3 regions of the Bacillus sp. LL01 genome follow, and region 2 is predicted to be linked to each of the others. Evidence: riboswitches for the same ligand, from Rfam matches in the RefSeq annotation. Region 2 holds a riboswitch; each other region holds the start of a gene.
What was found. Region 2 has a riboswitch for S-adenosylmethionine ahead of metK (methionine adenosyltransferase). Riboswitches for the same ligand answer to the same signal wherever they lie in the genome.
Positions count from the first base shown of each region.

Region 1: it holds a riboswitch for S-adenosylmethionine, as region 2 does, so the genes downstream of both, mtnK (S-methyl-5-thioribose kinase) here and metK (methionine adenosyltransferase) in region 2, are expected to answer to the same signal.
Region 3: it holds a riboswitch for S-adenosylmethionine, as region 2 does, so the genes downstream of both, mtnW (2,3-diketo-5-methylthiopentyl-1-phosphate enolase) here and metK (methionine adenosyltransferase) in region 2, are expected to answer to the same signal.

Region 1 covers NZ_LFEL01000003.1:101,811-106,073, forward strand. The annotation lists gene mtnA (S-methyl-5-thioribose-1-phosphate isomerase) at 161-1,210, opposite strand; gene mtnK (S-methyl-5-thioribose kinase) at 1,217-2,410, opposite strand; SAM riboswitch class I at 2,522-2,681, opposite strand; gene cspD (cold-shock protein CspD) at 2,985-3,182, shown strand; gene AB685_RS10075 (carbon-nitrogen family hydrolase) at 3,717-4,263, opposite strand, start outside.
Region 2 covers NZ_LFEL01000004.1:45,371-49,633, forward strand. The annotation lists gene AB685_RS12820 (prolyl oligopeptidase family serine peptidase) at 1-148, shown strand, start outside; gene pckA (phosphoenolpyruvate carboxykinase (ATP)) at 171-1,757, opposite strand; SAM riboswitch class I at 2,214-2,379, shown strand; gene metK (methionine adenosyltransferase) at 2,557-3,756, shown strand; gene AB685_RS12835 (PIG-L family deacetylase) at 4,198-4,263, shown strand, end outside.
Region 3 covers NZ_LFEL01000003.1:106,280-110,542, reverse strand. The annotation lists gene AB685_RS10095 (methylthioribulose 1-phosphate dehydratase) at 1-592, opposite strand, end outside; gene AB685_RS10090 (2-hydroxy-3-keto-5-methylthiopentenyl-1-phosphate phosphatase) at 589-1,254, opposite strand; gene mtnW (2,3-diketo-5-methylthiopentyl-1-phosphate enolase) at 1,251-2,495, opposite strand; SAM riboswitch class I at 2,756-2,861, opposite strand; gene AB685_RS10080 (pyridoxal phosphate-dependent aminotransferase) at 2,963-4,135, opposite strand; gene AB685_RS10075 (carbon-nitrogen family hydrolase) at 4,234-4,263, shown strand, end outside.

The DNA of each region.
Region 1 (4,263 bases), on a different contig from region 2:
TAGCGACAATCTTGAGACCCCACAGGCAACGCCGAGGAGGCTCAAGGTCGCCCCGTGGAAAGCGCAGCTATTTGCGGAAAGTAACAGCGGTGATTAAACAAACATCTAATGATATTTTGTTTCAAGAGGACCGGGCGGTATTTGCCCGGTTTTTGTTGTGTTAGTTATCGAATAAGGCTGGGATAGCTTCGGTGTAGTTACCTTGGATAATCCCTTTCTCCGTAATGATGGCGGTAATCAGGTCATTTGGTGTTACATCAAACGCCGGGTTAAAAACGGGAATGCTCTCAGGGGCGATTAGGTGGCCCCCAAGATGGGTGATCTCTTTTGAATCTCTTTCTTCGATTTCAATCTCTTCTCCGCTCTTTCTGGAAAGGTCAAAAGTAGATAATGGTGCAGCAACATAAAAGGGAATCCCAAAGTATTTTGCTAGAATGGCAAGACCATATGTACCGATTTTGTTCGCAGTATCCCCGTTTGCGGTAATACGGTCTGCCCCGACAATTATGGCGGCGATTTCTTTTGTTTTAATTGTATGGGCAGCCATGTTATCAGTAATCAAAGTGACATCCACACCTGATTGTTGCAGCTCCCATGCGGTTAAACGTGCTCCCTGTAGAACCGGTCTAGTTTCACACGCAAAAACACTAAGAGGGAAATCCTGTTCTTTCGCAAGGTGAAAAGGAGCCAATGCGGTGCCATACCTTGCTGTTGCAATAGACCCTGCATTGCAGATTGTCAGGACTTTATCATTTTTCCGAAAAAGGGTAAGAGCGTGCTCTCCGATTTGTCGGCATGTGGCTTCATCCTCAAGCTGGATCTGGATGGCTTCGTGAACGAGAATTGTTTTTGCTTCGTTTACAGATGAAGCTTTCAATGCGACTTGCACCAGCCGGTCAATCGCCCAAAACAAGTTGACCGCAGTTGGGCGGGAGGAAGCAAGATAGTCCTTATCCTTTTTTAACAGGATATTAAAATCAGCCAGATTATCAGTTTCATAGGAGTTTGCGGCTAGCGCAAGTCCGTAAGCGGCAGTAATTCCGATGGCTGGTGCACCTCTTACTTTTAATGTGACAATAGCATCATGCACATCACCGATCGTTTTCAGGTCAAGAAAGACGGTTTCTTGCGGCAATTTCTGTTGATCTAATAATCGAATATACGTATCCTTCCACTCTACAGATAGTGGCAAGTTAAGAGTTATAGTCATAATTCGTTAATTCCCCTTTATAACATTCTCAAATGATGCTTCAATCTCTTTTGTATTCTTGAAGGTTATTGCGTCCAAAATTAATAATCTTCCAAGGTCCAATGCCTTTTGCTTTGTTGAAATGCGCTTTGCATAGGGTTGGATGGTGTCAAGGTCTGCTACATGTGCCAATCCTATGGTCCGTCTAATAACTTCACATCCAGCAAAGCCGATCGCCTCCGCAAAAACTTTTTTTAACACATAATCTAAATAACCTGGGGTTACGGTGAATTGCTCCACGCTCTCGGTTTTCCAAAGGTCGGTGAAAGTGGTAGTGAAAGCCTCCCAGACTTGATGTAGATGTGCGATAATAGCTAAGCGGTTTTCGTCTCCCCTAGTGATGGCCTGTATTAAAACATTGGCAAAAAATTGACCTACATCAAATCCGATGGGACCAAAGTAAGCAAATTCCGGATCAATTACCTTTGTATCAATTTCACTTGCAAAAATGCTTCCAGTATGAAGATCTCCATGTAGAAGTGCTTCCCCGTTTGTCAGAAACTTGTATTTCAGTTTCGCTACTTCCAGCTTTACTGTCTCATCTTTCCAAAGTTCTTCAACTGCACCAAGAAGTTCTGGTTCATAACTGTTCGTCTCACTATCGAAGAAAGGGTCTGTGAAAACAAGATCCTCCGTTATTTTACAAAGTTCAGGATTGGCAAATTGTTGCTGAAGATTCTTTTTTTCCTGCTGGTTCAAACCGAAATCCGAAGAATAGAATAAAGTTTTGGCCAAATACTCCCCAATGTGCTTGGAAAGCAAGGGGTAATCCTTGCCATTGATAAAGCCATTTCTTACAATTTCAAGATGCGAAAGATCTTCCATGATCGTGATCGCCAATGCTTCGTTTGTGTAATATACTTTCGGAACAAGATTTGGGACAAGTATCGCAGCATTCTTCAGATAGTTTCCTTCTATTGTGGCACGTTGAAGGGTAAGCGGCCAGCTCTCACCGACCACTTTGGCATATGGAAGTGCCTGTTTGATAATGATACCTGTGTTATTTTCATCTCTGATATGGAACACGAGATTCAAGTTTCCATCGCCGATTTCCCGGCAATGAAGTAGCGCGCCTTCTCTAAAGAATTCCAAGTCCTTTGCCAGTGATACGGCTGTAGTTTCTGTTAATGGTTCATATTTTGCGGTCGCAGTTATTGTCATTTTAAATACCCCCGAGTCTTAAAGTATTGTTTATATAATGAGTGAGGGGCCATTTTTCATAAATAAAAGCCCCTTTCCATAAGAAAGAGGCTTGAAGGATTGACTTCTCCCCTCTTATCTGCCAGAAATTTCTTCTGCTGGAATTAGCACCGTGCCTTATGAACGTTTACGTTCGGCGTCACAATGTATGTAACGCCCTGTCTCACAACAGTATTACGGTCGGTTGCTGGGTATCATCGGGCCAAATCCCTCCACCTGCTCTTGATAAGAGATCGCAAAAAATTCGCGAATGTATTAAATTGTGTGAAAATTATTGCTTGTTGAAAATAATAACAAGTCGGTAAGGAATATGTCAACAGATTTTTTAAAATAGCAATTTGACAATTTCGAAGAATTAGATGGAATTGTATGAATTGTTTGCTTAATATCTTGTAAAAATGGAGGAAACCTGTTATTATTAAACTATTATTTTTGTTCGAGAATATGGAAAGTCAGAAACAAGTTTTCGTCTTGAAGTGTTTAAAAGAGCAAGAATAGTAATATTTACGTGGGTAAACCACAAGGAGGAACAAACATGTTACAAGGTAAAGTAAAATGGTTCAATGCAGAAAAAGGTTTTGGATTCATCGAAGTTGAAGGTCAAGACGACGTATTCGTACACTTCTCCGCAATCCAAGGCGATGGTTTCAAATCTTTAGAAGAAGGTCAAGAAGTTTCTTTCGAAATCGTTGAAGGCGCTCGTGGACCTCAAGCTGCTAACGTTACAAAATAATGCTAATGCTAGCCAAATAGAAAAGGACTCCATCTCGGGGTCCTTTTTGTTTTGGGCTGTATATGTTTTTTTTAGTAATGGGGGAAAAACACTCGTTTGTGGGGGGAATATCTAGTTCTCTGGTTGGAATTCTGTCTAAAATGGGGGGAATACGCTGTTTATTGGGGGGATTATTGAGATGATGGAGGGATTGCTGTGATATATGGGGGAATTGCTCCCGCTTAACGGTTGAAAAAAGTAACTATACTAAAGAGAAAAACAATCTGAGTGGGGGGATGAAAAAGAAAGAGGGATGTAGTATGGATGTGAAGTTGAAATATGCGCTTAAGAGTTTGAAATGTAGAGGACAAGAGGGAACTATAAGTCTGTGTTGACAAAAGATTGGTCAAGGCCGCTTTCCATGTATGTGCTATGGATCCATTTCGGTTAGTTATTCAAAAAAAGTAGCTTGGAACTGGACGTGAAGAATCCTCAGTCAGCTCCAAGCATTAATTGCTTTTTCGTTATGCGGCCATTAACTTATAGCTAACCGAATCAATAATACTGCGGTCTTCTATCTTCGAAAATTGGAATTCTTTTTCTAACTTCGTCCACTTTAGACAAGTCAACTTGAGCTGTGATGATTTCTTCTCCTTCACCAGCTTCAGCCAATATTTCGCCCCATGGGTCAATAATCATGGAATGTCCTGCGAAGGCATTTTTAGGGTCTGCACCAGATCGGTTACATGCAATTACATAGCACTGGTTTTCGATAGCGCGTGCGATAAGTAGGGTGCGCCAATGGTCTACCCTCGCCAAAGGCCACTCAGCAACAACGAAAATCGCTTTAGCATCTTTAGTGGTGTGGGCACGTATCCATTCAGGAAAGCGGATATCATAGCAGATGAAGCCTGCGCAGGTTTCCCCGTCAAGTTCGAACATGCCATCCGTCTTGCCTGGCTGCAGGAAGTGGTGCTCATCCATTAACCGGAATAGGTGCAGCTTGCTATATTCCCCTGCAACTTCCCCGTCTTTATTTACAGTGAGCATCGTATTATAGATTCCTTTATTTGTCTTCTTGGCAATAGAGCCACCAACAATG
Region 2 (4,263 bases):
GGAAAAGTGTGCGAAGGAGATGGGGAAGACGGTGGGGGCGTGGTATTATCCGGAGTACACGCATTATTTTCCTCCAGGAGAGAACCGGAGGATAGTGGAGCGGCTTACAAGATGGATGAAGGAACAAAAGAAAGAGCGGAACCTTTGATGGTTACCGCTCCTTTTTCTTATTATACAGTTGGTCCGCCCATTTCAAGGACTTCCCCAGGTACATTTTCAAACTTCTTGAAGTTCGCTTTGAATTTGCCTGCAAGCTCGCGAGCAAACTGATCATATTTCTCTTCGTCATGCCATGTTTTCTTAGGTTGTAACACTTCATCAGGTACACCTGGTACATGAACAGGAATGGAAACGCCGAAGTATGGATCCTTTTCCACTTCAACATTTGTCAAGTCGCCCTCAAGTGCGGCCTGCACCATCGCTCTTGTGTAGGAAAGCTTCATGCGGTTTCCTACGCCATATTCCCCGCCAGTCCAACCTGTGTTGACAAGGTAGACCTGTACGTTGTGCTCATCGATTTTCTTACCAAGCATCTCTGCATAAGTGGTAGCAGGAAGTGGCAGGAACGGTGAACCGAAGCAAGTAGAGAATGTTGCTTGTGGTGATGTAATTCCGCGCTCTGTCCCTGCAAGCTTGCTTGTATATCCACTTAGGAAGTGGAACATTGCCTGTTCCTTGGAAAGCTTGGAGATTGGAGGCAATACGCCCGTTGCATCGGCTGTTAAAAAGACGATCGTTGTCGGATGGCCAGCAATACTAGGTTGAACGATATTTTCCATTGCATCCAAGGAATAGGCTGCACGAGTATTTTCGGTTAAAGTTGAGTTATCATAATCGGCAATTCTAGATTGTCCGTCAATGACCACATTTTCAAGGACAGATCCGAAGCGGATTGCATCAAAAATCTGAGGTTCTTTTTCATGTGTCAAACCGATGCATTTCGCATAGCAACCGCCCTCAATATTGAATACGCCCGTATTGGACCAACCATGCTCATCATCACCGATAAGCTTGCGGTTCGGATCAGCGGAAAGAGTTGTTTTACCAGTACCAGAAAGTCCGAAGAATAATGCTACATCGCCTTCACGTCCAACGTTTGCAGAGCAGTGCATCGGCATGATGCCGTTTTCCGGTAGAAGATAGTTCATCACAGAGAAGATGGACTTTTTCATTTCACCAGCATATTCTGTGCCGCCAATCAGTACCACGCGCTTAGTGAAGGAAATGATGATGAATGCTTCTGAGTTCGTTCCATCAACAGCTGGGTCAGCCTTGAAGTTTGGTGCAGAAACGATGCTGAAGGCAGTTTCATGTTTGGCCAATTGCTCATCATTTGGTTTAATGAATAATTGTTGCGCAAAAAGGTTATGCCATGCGAATTCGTTGATTACCTGGATTGGTAATTGATATTTTTCATCAGCGCCAGCAAATCCTTTAAAAACAAATACTTCATCTTTATTCTCTAAGTATGTTAAAACTTTACTATATAGACGGTCGAATACTTCTTCGGAGATTGGGCTGTTTACAGAGCCCCAATCGATTTTATCCTTGCTCAAGTCTTCTTCTACAATAAATTTATCTTTAGGGGAGCGACCCGTGTATTTACCAGTGGTTGCGAGTACCGCACCTGTTGATGTCAGGCAGCCTTCGTTACGGTTTAATACTTTTTCCACCAATTGGGGAACAGACAATTGTACATGTGTGTTGCTTCCGTAAATTAATTTTGTTAACCCATTATCGATACCAACCGTTTTCATCATGGATAACTCTCCTTCAACTTGAATTAATAATTTTATATTGTTTTTCTCATCTGTTAAAAAGTATAACACATTCGATCTAATAGTCCATACTAATTAGCTTATTTTATGAAAATTAATGTGAATTCGTTAACGTTTTGTGAAAAACAGGCTTATCCGAGTGGAAAGCAGAAAGCAGTTAGATAGAGTTGCACGTGTGAAAGCGTTATCAATTTTAGCGCAAAGTGAGCGGATGGACATGTATGAGCCCGAATCCCTCTCCCATTATAAACCCTGTTGCCGATAAGTAAAAGAGAATGATGGACCAAATTCTTAAGGCTTAGAATATCAGTAGAAGTAAAAGAAGGACAATGATAATAAGGAAGCAATAATTTCCTGTAAATCATTGTCGAATTATTTCTCTTTTTTATTGACATGAAAGGTTTTAGTGCGCTAATATAGAACCTTGAACGGATACTCTTATTCCGAGCTGGTGGAGGGACAGGCCCTATGAAACCCAGCAACCTGCTCAAAGGATGAGCGAGCGCAAAAAGCACGCCGCTTTTTTTATTTTTAGACCAGATATGGTCGCTTGAGAAAAGGTGCTAAACCTGAGCAAGGCTCTGACCTTGACCGATAAGAGTGAAAGGCTAATTCTTGAAATCAAACCTTTCCTCAATTTTGTGGGAAGGTTTTTCTATTTTTACACAAGATAACAAAGAACATCACAATAGGAACTGAGATCCGTATCAAATATAACTGCTGTACATGAAGAGAAATCAAACACTTTTCATAAACAAAAAAGGAGGAACTTTTTTTAATGACTAAACAACGTCGTTTATTTACTTCTGAGTCCGTAACGGAAGGGCACCCGGATAAAATTTGTGACCAAATTTCCGATTCCATCCTGGATGCAATTCTAACTAATGATCCGAATGCACGCGTAGCGTGTGAAACTTCTGTTACTACTGGATTAGTATTGGTAGCTGGAGAAATTACAACTTCCACTTATGTAGATATTCCTAAAATCGTTCGTGAAACGATCCAAGGCATCGGTTATACTCGTGCAAAATACGGCTTTGATGCGGAAACTTGTGCAGTATTAACTTCCATTGATGAGCAGTCTGCTGATATCGCGATGGGTGTTGACCAGGCATTGGAAGCACGTGAAGGCCAAATGTCAGATGCTGAAATCGAAGCAATCGGAGCAGGAGACCAAGGTCTAATGTTCGGATATGCTTGTAATGAAACAAAAGAATTAATGCCATTACCTATTTCACTTGCACATAAGCTTTCCCGTCGATTAACAGAAGTAAGAAAAGATGAAATTCTTCCTTACTTACGTCCGGACGGAAAAACGCAAGTAACAGTGGAATATGATGAGAACAACCAACCTGTTCGTGTTGATACAATCGTTATTTCCACTCAGCATCATCCTGAGGTTTCTTTAGAGCGCATCCAACGCAATATTAAAGAGTTTGTTATCAAGCCTGTAGTTCCTGCAGAATTGATTGACGAGAACACAAAATACTTCATCAACCCGACTGGCCGTTTCGTAATCGGCGGACCTCAAGGGGATGCTGGTTTAACTGGACGTAAAATCATTGTTGACACTTACGGCGGTTACGCGCGCCATGGTGGTGGAGCATTCTCCGGTAAGGATGCAACGAAAGTTGACCGTTCCGGTGCATACGCTGCACGTTATGTTGCAAAAAACATCGTAGCAAGCGGACTTGCTGACAAATGTGAAGTTCAATTGGCTTACGCTATCGGTGTTGCTCAACCGGTATCCATCGCGGTTGACACATTCGAAACTGGTAAGGTTTCTGAAGAGAAATTAGTAGAATTGGTTCGCAACAACTTCGACCTTCGTCCAGCAGGAATCATTAAAATGCTAGACCTTCGTCGTCCTATCTACAAGCAAACTGCAGCTTACGGCCACTTCGGACGTAACGATCTTGACCTTCCTTGGGAGCAAGTCGACAAAGCAGCTACTTTGAAAGAGCAAGCGAACGCTTAATATAGATATAAAAAAACGCCTTAGAATGAGAGCTCCCAAAAGAGCTTTTGTCCTTGGGCGTTTTTTTAGTAAAGTATAAAATTCGGGTCTTTCCCTTGGTTGACGTAAAGGGGTTGATTTCCGTTGCAGGCGCTACGCTTTCCAATGGGCGGTCCGGGAGACTTTTCAATACGTTGCAAGGTCACACTAGTCCCTTCCTCCCACAGGAGTCTGCGCGCCTTTCACTGCAATCAACTGGTGTGTTGCATCCAGCATAAAGTAATAGTACTTTTGCATCTGACCTTGATTCCGAAAAACAGGAATTTCGTCCCGTTCAAATTATTTTGAATTTTGTGTATATTTAGATAGTAAGGAAAGTTTACTAACTAATTATAAGGAGGGATGAACAGGGTTTCATCTCAACAAGACATTACATAGAAAAATAATTTGGGAGGTTTTGAATTGAATAGGAGAGTAATATTAGTCCTGTTGTCAGTCATTTTTCTTTTTCCTTTGTTGATGCCAAAT
Region 3 (4,263 bases), on a different contig from region 2:
TCAGGTGATAGGAAAATAGGAATTCCCATGCCTCCAGATATTTCTTTGCTTCAAAGGCTGTTCTTCCCCAAACGGTTATTCCATGATTCCTTATAAGAACGGCCCCTGCATCAGCCTTCACATACTGGGAGAATTCTTCCGACAATGCTGGTATCTCGGCATGATTCCTTATAATCGGGATTTTCACTTCAGCATCCTCCTCCCAGATACCGAAGGCTTTGATGATTTCCTGTCCTTTAAATGTAATTTCACCATAGTCACCGTATAATTCGGATATTACATTATTGTCTATAGTGTGGACATGCAGGGAACAACCTGCAGCCGTCTGCCGGTACACCATAAGATGCAGCAATGTTTCTGCTGAAGGCCTCAATTCTGTATTTCCCACGGCTTTTCCTTGTTCATCCACAAGCAGAAAATCCTCTGAGGTTATCTTTCTCTTATCCTTACCACTTGCGGAAACGAGGAATTGCAACGGCTCATCTGACACTTTTATGGAAAGATTTCCACTTGTACCAAAAAACCAGTCACGTTCAGCCAACTCTTCTTTCACATCAGAAAGCTCTGTCCACTTCTTCACCAATTGACTCATGCCGTCACCTCCCTTTTTTTCAAAATTTCCATTACATCAAAGAATGTTTCAAATGGTAAGAAAGGAATGGAGTACTCCTCGCACTTTTCGATCAGGAAATCCCTGGCTATCACCTGATCTGCAAGTTTTGCCGCTTCAAGATCCGTGATGGAATCTCCAATAACAATTTTATAGGTGTTTGGTTCTGCAAGCTTTCGAATAATCGATGGCTTGCAGCAGCCACAATCGTTCTCACATCCAGAATCACATGAATGAGGCCAAAGGATGTTTATTTTTTCCCCTGTAAAGTCGGAGCCGTTGCAATAGATGTTCTCTTCTTCCACCAACTCTTCCAAAAGTGGTTCAACAAAGAAGTCTATGCCTCCGGAGACAATATAGAGCGGGATTCCCTCTTCCTTGGTGAAAGCGACAAACTCTTTGAAACCTTCCCTGATTTCAGCATGATTAATAATATAATTGCTGATATCCTCTTTCTGGTCGGAAGGAAGTAGAGCAAACATTTTCCCCACTCCTTCCTTGATGGAAATCTCCTGGGATAGCACTTTATCCTTAATATCGTCCCATTCTTTTGGGGCGTATTTTTTCATGATGGCAATGATATTATCACTATTGGTGATGGTTCCATCAAAGTCGCAAAAAATCATTTGCTTTTTCACTGTCATTTGGTAACCTCCACACTTCCCCACTGCTTGAGGGCAACTTGCAGCTCAAAATGCGTTTCCGAGTAGCCAGCAAGTGTATGGCCTCCCAATACCGCTTCCACCGCTTGTCGGAAGGCTTTCCCCCCGGCTGCAGCTCCAAGTTCATGACCGTGGACCCCTCCTCCTGCATTGATGACTGCATCGTTTCCAAAGTCCTGATAGAGCAGCGGAACCAATCCTGGATGGATTCCTGCTGAAGGCACAGGCAAGGTCGCTTTTATCTGAACGTCCTCTTCTGTTAGTGCATCACGTATTCCCAGAGCCTGTTCTTTTGGCAATGCAACACTTCCGTAAGGGGAAGGGAACAAGGAAAAGTCAGCTCCTGCATATCGTAGTAATTTTCCCAACAGTAGTTCATTGGAAATACCGTAAAATTCAGATGGTGTTACCGCCCCACTAACTGCCGGATGCGCCATCATCGGAATGGACACTTCCTTGTCTTCCGCAAGACTTTGTAGTGTATCGAGGCCATATGCAAAAACATTGAATAACAGAAAATCGGCACCGAGTTCTGAGGCCCTTTTCGCTTTATCTTTAAGATCAAATGTACGACCTGTCAGGTTGACTGCATATCTTGCACGATGACCTGTCTCCTCTTTCACTTCCTCCAGTATCCTTCTGCCTTCGGTTATCCGCTGTTCGAACGGGGTAAGTTCGTTTTCAAAAAGTATCTCGTCATCCTTGATGAAATCCACTCCTCCTAGCGCCTGCTCCTTCAACTGATTGCTAAGATAGCCGAGGTCCCTGCCGATGACACCTTTAAATATACTCATGATAAAAGGTCTATGATGAACCCCTGTAACGGAACGTAGTCCTTCTATTCCGAACTTCGGCCCAGAATAAGTACGCTTCAAGTCATTCCCGAACTCTAGGTCAATCAATTTTATCTCTCCATCTAGTGACAATTTGCCAAATACAGTTGTCAAAATGGCAGGAAGGTCATTACTGAAATTCACGCCTGGATAAGCAATTTTTACGATTCCACGAGTAACCGTTTTTCCCAAATAAGCGTTCACCCTGTCACTTGAAGAAAGTTCTTTCACGCTTACAACTCTGCCTTTATGCTTTCTTAATTGCTCTTGTTCAAGCTGTGGAAGGTCTGTCCACGATCCGATTGTAAGCCCAAGTGCGATTCCTTCCGCTTTTTTCACAAGGTCATCTTTATGGTCATGAACCAGATAGGTTGCTAGAATTTCTGACATTATGTACACCCTTTCTCTTTTAAAACATAGGCTCTGTTAAACACCGCTGTTGATTTCCGCACCGGGCTTCGCTTTCCTCGGGGCACTTGTGGAGCCTCCTCGGCAAGCCTGCGGGGTCTCCACTAAGCGCTACCTCCCGAAGGAGTCTCCGCCCTGTGCTACAATCAACAGCTAGAGTCCCTATGATTAAATTGGTATTTTAAGTAAGTTGAAAACATAAAAAACCCCTTCGATAAGAAGAGGTTAGTACACCTAACATCCTCTTATCTATCAGCCTCGTGCTGCAAGATTTAGCACCGTGCTTATTGGAATAAGTCGGTTGCCGGGTTTCATCGGGCTAGTCCCTCCACCTGCTCTTGATAAGATTGGATAATATATTATTTTTGCTCGGTCATTGAGCCAATTTTTCAATTCATAAATTCTAGTTGAGATTATGCCATCATTTTGAAAGGTTGTCAACAGACTATTCAGAAAATCTTTAATTCTCTGATCCGTTGAACTGCTTCTTTCAATCTTTCGGTAGTTGTCAACAAACCGACACGTACATATCCATCACCATAAGCACCGAACCCTTTTCCCGGTGCCACCACAACATGGGCTTCATAGAGCAGCTTGTCCGCAAATTGCTCTGAAGTGAAACCTTCCGGGACCTTTAGCCATGCAAAAAAAGATCCTTTCGGAGCCGTTACCTCCCAGCCGATCTCCTGCACTCCATGAATCAGGACATTACGTCGTTCTTCATACAAATCCACCAAGTCCTCTACGCATTGTTGCGTATCAAGCAATGCCGTTACAGCAGCTTCTTGAATCGCACCAAAAATACTGACATACATATGATCCTGCAGAAGGTTGATGGCTCTTATGACACTTGCATTCCCAACAGCAAATCCTACTCGCCAACCGGCCATATTAAAAGTTTTCGACAATGTGTATATTTCTATGCCGACATCTTTCGCCCCAGTCGTCTGAAGAAAGCTCTTCGGTTTTTTTCCATCAAACCCGATAGCACCATACGCGAAGTCGTGTACAACACAAATATCGTGCTTGTTTGCAAGATCCACGGTTTTTTTGAAAAACGCAGAAGTCGCAACTGCCCCTGTCGGATTATTAGGATAATTGAGGAACATAAGCTTTGCTTTTGCTAAAACTTCCGGATTGATGTCTTCATAGTTTGGTAAAAAATGATATAATTCTTTTAATGGCATGTATTCCATTTTAGCTTTTGCCAATGCCACACCGGACCAATAATCCGGATAGCCAGGATCTGGGACAAGCACCGTATCGCCTTCATTCAGTAAGCACTGGGGAACTTCCACAAGTCCTGCTTTACCACCAAAGAGAATGGCAACTTCCGTATCCGGATCTATGTCGACGTCATATTCCCTTTTATAAAATGTCGCGATGGCTTCTTTGAAAAATTGGTGTCCCTGAAATGGTGAATATTTATGATGATTCGGTTTATCCGCTGCTTCCTGCAACGATTTTACGATATGTTCTGGCGTAGGTTGGTCAGGGTTTCCTTGGCCAAGATTGATGACATCATGCCCTTGTGCCATAACGCTTCCCACTTTTTCAACCAAAGAGGCAAAAAACTGTTTCGGCAATCTATTTAAAAGTTCAGATTGTTGGAAATGTTTCAACTTGTTCACCTACTTTTAAAATTCTTGAAATCCTAGTCACAAATAATATATTGTTAGAATCAACTTGTAAAGTATTTTTTCTACGGAGGGATGGTCTTATGAACTGGAAAATAGCTTGTATTCAATTT